3 regions of the Pantoea sp. CCBC3-3-1 genome follow, and region 3 is predicted to be linked to each of the others. Evidence: predicted binding sites of a transcription regulator. Region 3 holds the regulator's gene; each other region holds the start of a gene.
The links. Region 3 encodes Fur, which represses iron uptake genes when iron is present. Its sites were predicted from a motif close to ATAATAATGAGAACNACTATCAA; they were not measured.
Positions count from the first base shown of each region.

Region 1 (3,279 bases), 1.7 Mb from region 3:
TTTGTGGCGTTCTGGCTGGCGCGCACCAGCTCCAGCTTTGGTTTTCAGATGTTGTCGATTGCGGTGGGCTGGCAAATTTACGCCATAACCGGCCGGGCGTTTGATCTGGGGCTGATTGGCCTGGCGCAGTTCCTCCCCGCCGTGCTGCTCGCGCTGCCCGCTGGACACGTCGCTGACCAGTTCGATCGTCGCCGTGTGGTGCTGTTCGGTCAGTTAACCGAATGGCTGGCGATTGTGGTGCTGGCAGCCCTGACGCTGATGCACAGAACCGACGAGTTGGTCATCCTCGGCCTGATCTTTATCCTCTCCATTGCCCGTACGCTGGAAGCGCCCGCGCTTCAGTCGATGCTGCCCGCGTTAGTCCCTCCACGCATGCTGGCGCGCGCCACGGCAGCTAACGCGGCGTCCATGCAGACTGCCTCAATGCTCGGCCCGGCGCTGGGCGGTTTCCTCTACGTGGCGGGGCCGGGTGCGGTTTATATCGTCACCGGACTGCTTTATCTGATCTCCGTGGTGATGGTCAGCCTGCTGCGCTATGAGCAGGCACCGCCGGCCCGCACGCCGGCAACGTTCGCCAGCGTCTTTGCCGGCGTACGGTTTATTCGCAACCGTCCCGATGTATTAGGCGTGATCTCTTTAGACCTTTTTGCCGTTTTGCTGGGCGGCGCAACGGCGCTGCTGCCGATTTTCGCCAAAGATATTCTGCACACCGGTCCCTGGGGCCTGGGGTTATTGCGTGGCGCACCGGCCGTGGGCGGATTGCTGGTTGGGTTCTGGCTCAGTCGCCGCTCGCTGGAGCGCAACGTGGGAATGATCATGTTTGCTTCCGTCGCCGGATTTGGCGTGGCAACGTTAATCTTTGCGCTGTCAAAAGAGCTGTGGCTGTCGATCCTGGCACTCTTTGCGCTGGGCGGTTTCGATATGGTCAGCATGGTAATCCGTGGATCGCTGGTACAGCTGGATACGCCAGATGAGATGCGTGGGCGCGTCAGTGCGGTAAACTCCATCTTCATCAACACCTCCAATCAGCTCGGTGAATTTGAATCCGGCATGCTGGCAGCATGGATGGGCGCGGCACCCGCAGCGGCGCTCGGTGGCATTGGCACGCTGATTGTGGTGGGCTTATGGATGGCGTGGTTCCCCAGCCTGCGACGTCGTCAGCGTCTGCATAACGAACCCGTTATCGAAGATATTAAAGCAGGGTAAATTCCTGCGGGCTTCAGGGCAGAGCAATTCTGTTTTGAAGCCTTTTTAACCACGCCTGCCGGTTTACTCTCTCCCAACGCCTTTGCTCCCCACAACCCGCCTGTTGATGAAAATGAGTGCCACTCATCTCTCACTGTTTATCCGGGAAAACACCGGAAAAATCTGACGCTGACCTGCCTGCCACAAAACGGTAAAAATGATAACTATTTCTGATTGCAAATGAAAACCATTATCAATAAACTGAGCGTCATGCAATTTCAGAATCACTGTTTTACCATTATTTACATAGGGTTATAGGTATGGCTGGCGATTGGGAAAAAGAGGGTGAGGCCTGGTGGCAGCAAAAAATAGAGCAGGGGCTGCCGTTCGTCGTCAGGGAAGGCAATATTTGCACCGTCACATTTTACTGGCGGGACCCGGCTGGTACTGAACGCACGTCGTCAATCCGTCATGTCTGGATCTATATCACTGGCGTTACCGATCATCACCAGCAGCGCGCGCCGCAGAGCTTGCAGCGTATTGCCGGCACCGATATCTGGCAATGGCAGGTTCGCCTCAACGCCAGCTGGCGCGGCAGCTATTGCCTGATCCCTTCCAGTGAGGAGCAGGACTTTACCGCCGCCGCGCTGCAAAACCCGCCTGACCGCCAGGCGCTGCGTGAAGGCTGGCGCAAGCTTCTGCCTCAGGCAATTGCCGATCCGCATAACGTGAATAGCAGCTGGCGAGGGGGGCGGGGCCATGCCGCTTCGGCACTGCATTTGCCGCTGGCACCGCTGCAAAACGGCTGGGACACGCAGGAAACGGTCGATTTTGACGCGCCTCGCTGCGTGCAATGGAACAGCCAGCGATTGGGTAATCAACGCCGCGTCTGGATTTTCACTACCGGCGAAGGCCAGCCCGAACAGCGTCCGTTAGCGATTTTGCTGGATGGTAAATTCTGGGCTGAACAGCAGCCGGTATGGCCTGCCTTGCAGCGTGAAACCAATAACGGTCATCTGCCGCCGGCGGTGTATTTACTGATCGACGCTATCAGTACGGAAAATCGCGGGCAGGAGCTGACCTGTAACCCGGATTTCTGGCTGGCGGTGCAGGAAGAGCTGCTGCCGCTGCTGACATCGCAGGTCGCCTGGCGCAATGAGGCGGCCACCACCGTCGTCGCCGGGCAGAGCTTCGGTGGACTTTCTTCATTATACGCGGGCCTGCACTGGCCTGAGCGCTTTGGCTGCGTACTGAGCCAGTCGGGATCCTTCTGGTGGCCTAACCGCCAGCAGGCCGATAAGGCAGGCTGGTTAATTCAACAAATTACCGATGGGCTGGGCGACGGCAGCCGATTACGTATCTGGCTGGAAGCGGGCCTGCGCGAGCCGCTGATCCTGCAAGCCAATCAGCGTCTTTATCCGCTGTTGCAAAAAGCCGGTCTGACTACCCGTTATCGTCTGTTTGACGGCGGGCATGATGCCCTGTGCTGGCGAGGCGGCCTGATCGACGGCCTGACCGAACTCTGGCAGCCCGTCAGGCGATAAAACCGGCATCGAGAGGAGCCTGATATGGAGTACAGCAATCCCTTTGATCATCCTGAGGGACTTTTTATCATCCTGCAAAACTCGCGTGAACAATACAGCCTCTGGCCCGCGCATTGCGCACTGCCGCCTGGCTGGCAGGTGATACGCGGGCCTGAAAGCCAGCAGGCCTGCCAGCACTGGCTGGAAACAAACTGGCGCAGTTTAACCCCGGCTGAAGTGAGTACCACGGCCTCTGAGAACCCATCCTGGGGTGAGTAGAATGAGCGAATTACTTGTGAAAAAAGCAGAAGTGAAAACCCGTATGCCGCTGGTGGCGGCGCAGCCAGGGATCTGGATGGCTGAACAGCTGTCGCCCGTGGCGAATGCGTGGAGCGTGGCTCACTATGTGGAACTTAACGGCGCGCTGGATGCGTCGCTGCTTTGCCGGGCGGTGGTCAGCGGAATGACGGAAGCCGATACGCTGCGGATGCGTTTTGATTTTGAAGACGGCGTGCCCATGCAGTGGGTTGATGCGGACTGTACCTTTGCCTCGCCCCAGCGCTACGATCTG
Region 1 is NZ_CP034363.1:3,135,770-3,139,048, reverse strand. It holds gene EHV07_RS14830 (MFS transporter) at 1-1,206, shown strand, start outside; gene fes (enterochelin esterase) at 1,506-2,729, shown strand; gene EHV07_RS14820 (MbtH family NRPS accessory protein) at 2,754-2,987, shown strand; gene EHV07_RS14815 (enterobactin synthase subunit F) at 2,989-3,279, shown strand, end outside.
Region 1: fes (enterochelin esterase) is a predicted target of Fur. The motif match lies at 1,420-1,442, and genes of this name have one in related genera.

Region 2 (3,279 bases), 2.2 Mb from region 3:
CCTTCCATCACGTGGCCTTTCAAACCCCACTCGAAATTATTGCTGGTCTCGGTTTTCAGCGCGGTATTGCCGATCAGCGCATATTGCGCCGATCCCGCGTAGCTTGCGCCAAGATTCCAGGACCCATACAGCTGGCTGGCGTTCGGGAACTGTGCGCCGCGCTTGTACATCACGTAAGTCATCAGCCCGGGCGTAATATCATAGTTAACGCTCAGCGACGGCAGAACCTGCGTATCGGCGTTCTCTTTGCCATACAGCGTTTCCAGCTGGGATTCGGTCAATACTGAACTGCCCGTGGTGAGGCTGCCAAGATTTTGCGGTTTGATACTTTGATGCGCGATACGCACGCCCGGCACCACGCTGAAGTCGTGGCCGTCGAGATCGAAATGGATTTTATCCTGCACGAATCCGCCCAGCGTATAGCTACGGCTGTCGGCCTGCGGCGGCATAATCACACTGTACTGGCTGGCGGGTGGCACCTGACGGAACGGGCGTTTGGTCTCATTGATGCTGCCGTTCAGACCGCCGCTCAGATCGTGACGCCCCAACGTTTTCGCCAGCTGCGTTTCAAAGCCATAGGTATCGACATCATAATCGGAATAGACGCGCTGCATCGCCGTCGCGCTGGAAGGCATATAAGTATTATCGTGCGCCTGCGTTTGCTGGTAATAAAGGCGCGATGTCAGGCTGTCGATAAAGGCGTTTGCGGGCGTCCACTCATCCTTCAGGCTAACGCCCCAGCGGCGTGTATTGCTCTGCTGCTGCGCGGTCCCCCAAATGGCACTGCCGCCATCGTTCCATGAGTCGTAGTGGGTATGGTTCGTTTTGTCGTAATAGTCGAGGGTGCCCGTCAGTTTGTGCTCATCGTTGGGCTGCCAGATGCCGGAAGCCATTAGCGCATTGGAATGCCAGTTCGCCGGATAAGCCTCTTGCGTTCCGCTGTTATTACGCGTTTCCTGACCGTCGCGGCGACTGTAAACAAAGACGCCGCGCAGGGTTTCGTCACCTGCTGCTGCGGTAATGCCGTTGTGCCAGCTGCGGTTAGAGGAGTCGTAATCTGACTGATAGCCGAAGTAGGTCGTTTTATAAGGCGAGAGGTAATCATCAGCAGATTTGGGCAAAAACGACACCGCGCCGCCGATAGCGTTATTGGCTTTGGCGGTTGAGGTTGCGCCCGATTCAATATCCACCTGCCCGTAGATATAAGGGTCTATATAGTCACGGCCGATGCCGAAGGTATTCAGCCCGGCGCGACTGACGTAGCTGCGCCCGGTCGCTTCCGGTTGAGGAATGCCATCGACATCCAGCCCGACGCGGTTGCTTTCAAGACCGCGAATGTTATAGCCGGTATAGCCACTGCGATCGAAGCCGCTTTTGCCCGCCGACGATCCCCCGCTGACGCCGGTGGCACTAATCAGCGGTTCGTAACGCATTATTGAACCAAAATCGTTGGCACCTTTTTTTTGCATCTCCTCAGCCGTGATTGTCGTTTTCGTACCGGCCTCTTTTTCAGGCTGCGGCGCGGTAACCACCATCACCGGCTCGCGGGCCTGCTTTTTTGCGGCAATCGTCAGCGTTTCAGAAGAGGTCGCAGCGGTAATCTTATCGCTCTGATTATCAGCACCGACGGCAAAGCCGGAAGTCACCAGCGTGCTGAACAGCACGGATTTTTGGATAATTCCCTGAGAAATTAATTTTTTACACATTTGGGTAAGCCTTTATTCATTATTAGTATCGACTCATTCATTGCTGCCGCAGGTGTGCCCACTGCACATTATCGCTGTCGATCCTTGACGGTAAATACAAATGCGAATGATAATCATATTGATTTCAGTTAGCAATCATCTCCACAATTAATTCACAATGTTAAAAAAGTGGCCGGGTTGACAGCCCGTAACGACCGCCAGATGATGACCGTCTGTTTTTTTCACGAGCCTGAATCAATGAAAACCTCTCCAGCTATCACTATTCACTACTGTTCTCAATGTAACTGGCTGCTGCGCGCAGGCTGGATGGCGCAGGAACTGCTGCACACTTTCAGTACCGATCTGGCTTCGGTCTCGCTGATCCCGGGCACCGGTGGTATCTATCAGATCGCCATCGATGGACACCTGATTTGGGATCGAAAAACCGATGGCGGTTTTCCGGAAGTGAAAGAGTTAAAGCAGCGGGTGCGGAATGTCTGTTTTCCCGAGCGGGATTTAGGGCATATTGATAAAGCGTAATTACCTGATTTAATAACAAAATAAGGAAGGATAAGCGCCTCGTTACAGGGTTACAGCGGGACTGAAATGTGACGAAGATCACCCTAAACTTGTGTCTCCCTGCCGCTTCGCTGTAGACTCTGCGTCGCCAAAGCTCAGGCTCTGGCGACGTTAACAAGAGCCAGAAGGCCGATAACAATACGCTTTCCCCTTACCTTCCCTGCCTGAAGACCTGCGCCCCTGTCACATGCTGTGCTCAGGTTCCTGCATACATCGCTAAATTTAAGTGCATCTTTTTATTATGAATACTGTAAGTCCAACACCTCCTGAGGCTCGCGCTATCGGGCCACTGTTGTTTTCTCTCGCGCTGGGCGCTTTCGCCATTGGTTTGAGCGAGTTCGTTATTATGGGCCTGTTGCCGCAGGTCTCTTCGGCCATGAACGTCAGCCTGGCCGAAGGCAGCAAATTCATCAGTTACTATGCGCTTGGCGTGGTTATTGGCGCTCCGCTGTTCTCACTCAGCACCGCTCGTTTACAGCGTAAGCATCAGCTGATGATCTTTATCACCCTGTTTCTACTGGGCAATATCAGCAGCATGCTGGCTGAAACGGCGCACGCGCTGGTGGTTTCGCGTTTTCTGAGCGGCTTACCGCATGGCGCCTTCCTGGGCGTGGCAGCACTGGCGGCGGCCTCTTTAGTGGATGAAAATCGTCGCGGCCAGGCCGTAGGAAAAGTGATGCTTGGTCTGACGCTGGCCTCGCTGCTGGGCAATCCGGCTGCAACGTTGCTGGGGGAACATCTTGACTGGCGTTGGGCTTTCGCCTGCGTTTCGCTGCTGTCGTTGATTGATGCGTTGTTAATCTTCAAACTTTTCCCAATGCAGCGTGAAGAAGCTCAAAGCTCGCCGCTGAAAGAGATCCGCGGCCTGGCTAATATCCGTATCTGGTTAACGCTGGGTATTGCGGCAATTGGTTTTGGCGGAATGTTCGCGGTGATCAGCTATATCACCCCCATTCTGACCTTAGCTGCCCACCTGTCGACCCTCTGGCTGCCGGTTGTGCTGTTTGCTTTTGGT
Region 2 is NZ_CP034363.1:4,183,515-4,186,793, forward strand. It holds gene EHV07_RS19545 (TonB-dependent receptor domain-containing protein) at 1-1,706, opposite strand, end outside; gene EHV07_RS19550 (SelT/SelW/SelH family protein) at 1,944-2,225, shown strand; gene EHV07_RS19555 (MFS transporter) at 2,506-3,279, shown strand, end outside.
Region 2: EHV07_RS19545 (TonB-dependent receptor domain-containing protein) is a predicted target of Fur. The motif match lies at 1,801-1,823, and genes of this name have one in related genera.

Region 3 (3,279 bases):
TGCGGCGCTAAATGCGGTAAGCGAAGCCGGCGTCACCTCGCGTAGCGAAGCGGCTGCCCTGATGCGCCAGACAATCAATGAAGAAGGGGTGATTCAATTCCTGTTGAAGTCCTTTCATGAAGGCCGCTGGCGATTTAATGTCCCTGCGCTGTGGCAATGCTATGATCGAATTATCGGCTGGCAACCGCTGCCTGCCTGGCAACGCCCGGCGCTGTTTATTCGCGGTGAACTCTCCGCTTATCTGGCGGAGGAATATCGTGAAGCACTGCTGAAACAGTTCCCTGCGGCACGCGCACATGTGATTGCCGGCGCGGGTCACTGGGTGCATGCAGAAAAACCTGATGCTGTTTTACGCGCTATCAGCCGTTTTTTTGCTCAGCAGAAACAAAAAGGTTGTTAAAAAGCTAAATCATTGTCGTCACGACTTTCACTGGGGTATGATGGCGCGCTAAAATTTTGTCGCTGCCTCAACGACAGTGACATCATGGCTCAATCCATCAGAACTCCAGCCTTTCAGTATCACGATTCTATGGCAAAAGAAAACACGGACCGCACCACGATCGATCTGTTCGCAGATGAGCGTCGCCCGGGACGACCGAAAACCAATCCGCTGACGCGTGATGAGCAGTTGCGTATCAACAAACGCAATCAGCTTAAGCGTGATAAAGTGCGCGGGCTGAAGCGCGTGGAACTGAAAATGAACAGTGACGCGGTTGATGCTCTGAACCAGCTTGCCGAGCAGCGTAATATGAGCCGCAGCGAGCTGATTGAAGAAATGGTGATGGCCCAGCTGGCCCATCCTGAGCGCTAATACGCTCATACAGCGGCAAAGCACAAAGCGACAAATGCGGACGGATTACTGATTTATCCCCCTGAATCTGTCTGCTATCATTGCCGTTAACACAAGCAGGCTAGCCGCCTCCATTATAAGTTTTAAGAGGTTATTAACATCATGGCAATCGTAGGCATTTTCTTTGGCAGCGATACGGGCAATACGGAAAACATTGCAAAAATGATCCAGAAGCAGCTCGGTAAAGAGGTTGCGGAAGTTCATGATATCGCTAAAAGCAGCAAAGAAGACCTTGAAGCCTTTGATATTTTACTGCTGGGCATCCCAACCTGGTATTACGGCGAAGCCCAGTGTGACTGGGACGATTTCTTCCCTACGCTGGAAGAGATCGACTTCAACGGTAAGCTGGTTGCGCTGTTTGGTTGTGGCGATCAGGAAGACTACGCAGAATACTTCTGCGATGCGATGGGCACTATCCGCGATATCATCGAGCCTAACGGCGCGGTCATCGTCGGTCACTGGCCAACCGAAGGATATCATTTTGAAGCCTCTAAAGGGCTGGCGGATGACAATCACTTCCTCGGCCTCGCCATCGATGAAGATCGTCAGCCGGAGTTGACCAACGAACGTACCGAAAAGTGGGTCAAACAGATTTATGAAGAACTCCAGCTGAAAGAGATTCTTGAGGCATAAGGAAAGGGCCTGATGTGCGAGCTATCTCACATCGGGTCACTGTTTTTTCCTATAGAAGTAATAGGTACATATTTGTAACTTTCATCTGCAAAACTGTAGAATAACGCCATCGGTCACCCAGCTCATCAATATGCCTTACGCCCTGGCGGCGGCAGCGATGAGGCAGCGCGAAATGTTAACTCAGCGAAAATGGGTACTTGCTTTCCCGGACGTAACGACTTTTCATCCTTACTTCCCTCAACGGTTGCGCAATCCCGCTGTGGTTTCTATTTCGAAGCATCAGTTCTATAATGAGACGCTCAGCTTTTGCGTCGACCGATGCTCAGGGCTTTTCAGCCACTTAGTGACTAGCAAAGTAACAGGACAATATCCGCATGACTGACAATAACACCGCATTAAAGAAGGCCGGCCTGAAAGTCACGCTTCCCCGACTGAAAATTCTGGAAGTGCTTCAGGAACCAGAGAGCCATCACGTCAGTGCGGAAGATTTATATAAACGCCTGATCGATATGGGCGAAGAAATTGGTCTGGCGACGGTTTACCGCGTTCTGAACCAGTTTGACGACGCGGGTATCGTGACCCGTCATAATTTTGAAGGCGGTAAATCTGTTTTCGAACTGACGCAGCAGCATCATCACGATCATCTTATCTGCCTGGACTGCGGTAAAGTGATCGAGTTCAGCGATGAATCAATCGAAACCCGTCAGCGTGATATCGCCGAACGTCACGGCATCAAGCTCAGCAACCATAGCCTCTATTTGTATGGTCACTGCGCAACCGGCGACTGCCGCGAAGACGAATCACTGCACGATAAGTAAGCTGTGCAAGTAAAGAACCGGTGAAATTCACCGGTTTTTTTTCGTCTGCTGTTCAGATTTTGTAAATCAGTTTGTCAGCGTTTCACTCCGGCTAAAGCGCTTGCCGTCGCTGCTGACCGCTCTCACCATCGCCTTCCCCTTCACCTCAGGTTGCGCGGCCTGGTCATAGCGCTGCCAGCTTTTTCCCTCGTCAAGCGAGTAGTCGATAGCAATCCCTGGCAATGCGATGTTGGCTTCCAGCTTGCCAGCAACGATGCGTGCGCCCGGCACCGGCAGACGGTAGTGAATACCTGATTTATCCAGTTTTGCCAGCTCACGCTGCCCCAACAGATTAGCAAATCGCTGCCAGTCTTTTCGCTGCGCCTGGTGGTCAACATGCGCTGTTTCCCCACCGATATATTCTCTGCCCGGCTGATAATCCTGCTCCCATGCAGCCCGATGCCAGGCCCGCTCGGCAACCGAAACAACGCGAGGAAAGATCATATATTCCATCTGATCGTCGGTCCGCACGGTTTCGCTCCACAGCTGGGCGGATAAGCCATAAGCGCCCGGCCAGGCTTTATCCGATTTCGCGGAAAAAGGTTTGCCGTCGCGGTCTACGGAGGTTTCTGCGTTTTGTGGCAGGTTATTCGGCGCAAAGCTGAACATTTTACGCTCATCGCTAAAGCGCGTTCCCCAGTAGTAACCGCGCTCCAGCGGATTCACCTCATACGGAAAATCCATATAGACATAGTCCGGGTTAGAGACAATGACCTGATAACCTTTGTTCGCCCAGTCATTGGCTGAATCAAAGCCGCCCCAGTACAGCGTATCCCAGAAGTTAACCGCAACGTGCTCCGTGGCAAAGGCCTGAGAACTTTCGGCATCCTTCAGGCCATCCTGCCACGCCTGCATTCTGCCAATGCCGTGCTGTTTCACCTGCTGACTGACCTGTCGCGCAAAGTAGCTGGGCAAATGTTCCATGTCCTCGACTTTGCC
Region 3 is NZ_CP034363.1:1,403,114-1,406,392, reverse strand. It holds gene ybfF (esterase) at 1-400, shown strand, start outside; gene ybfE (LexA regulated protein) at 530-811, shown strand; gene fldA (flavodoxin FldA) at 953-1,483, shown strand; gene fur (ferric iron uptake transcriptional regulator) at 1,858-2,301, shown strand; gene EHV07_RS06670 (beta-N-acetylhexosaminidase) at 2,368-3,279, opposite strand, start outside.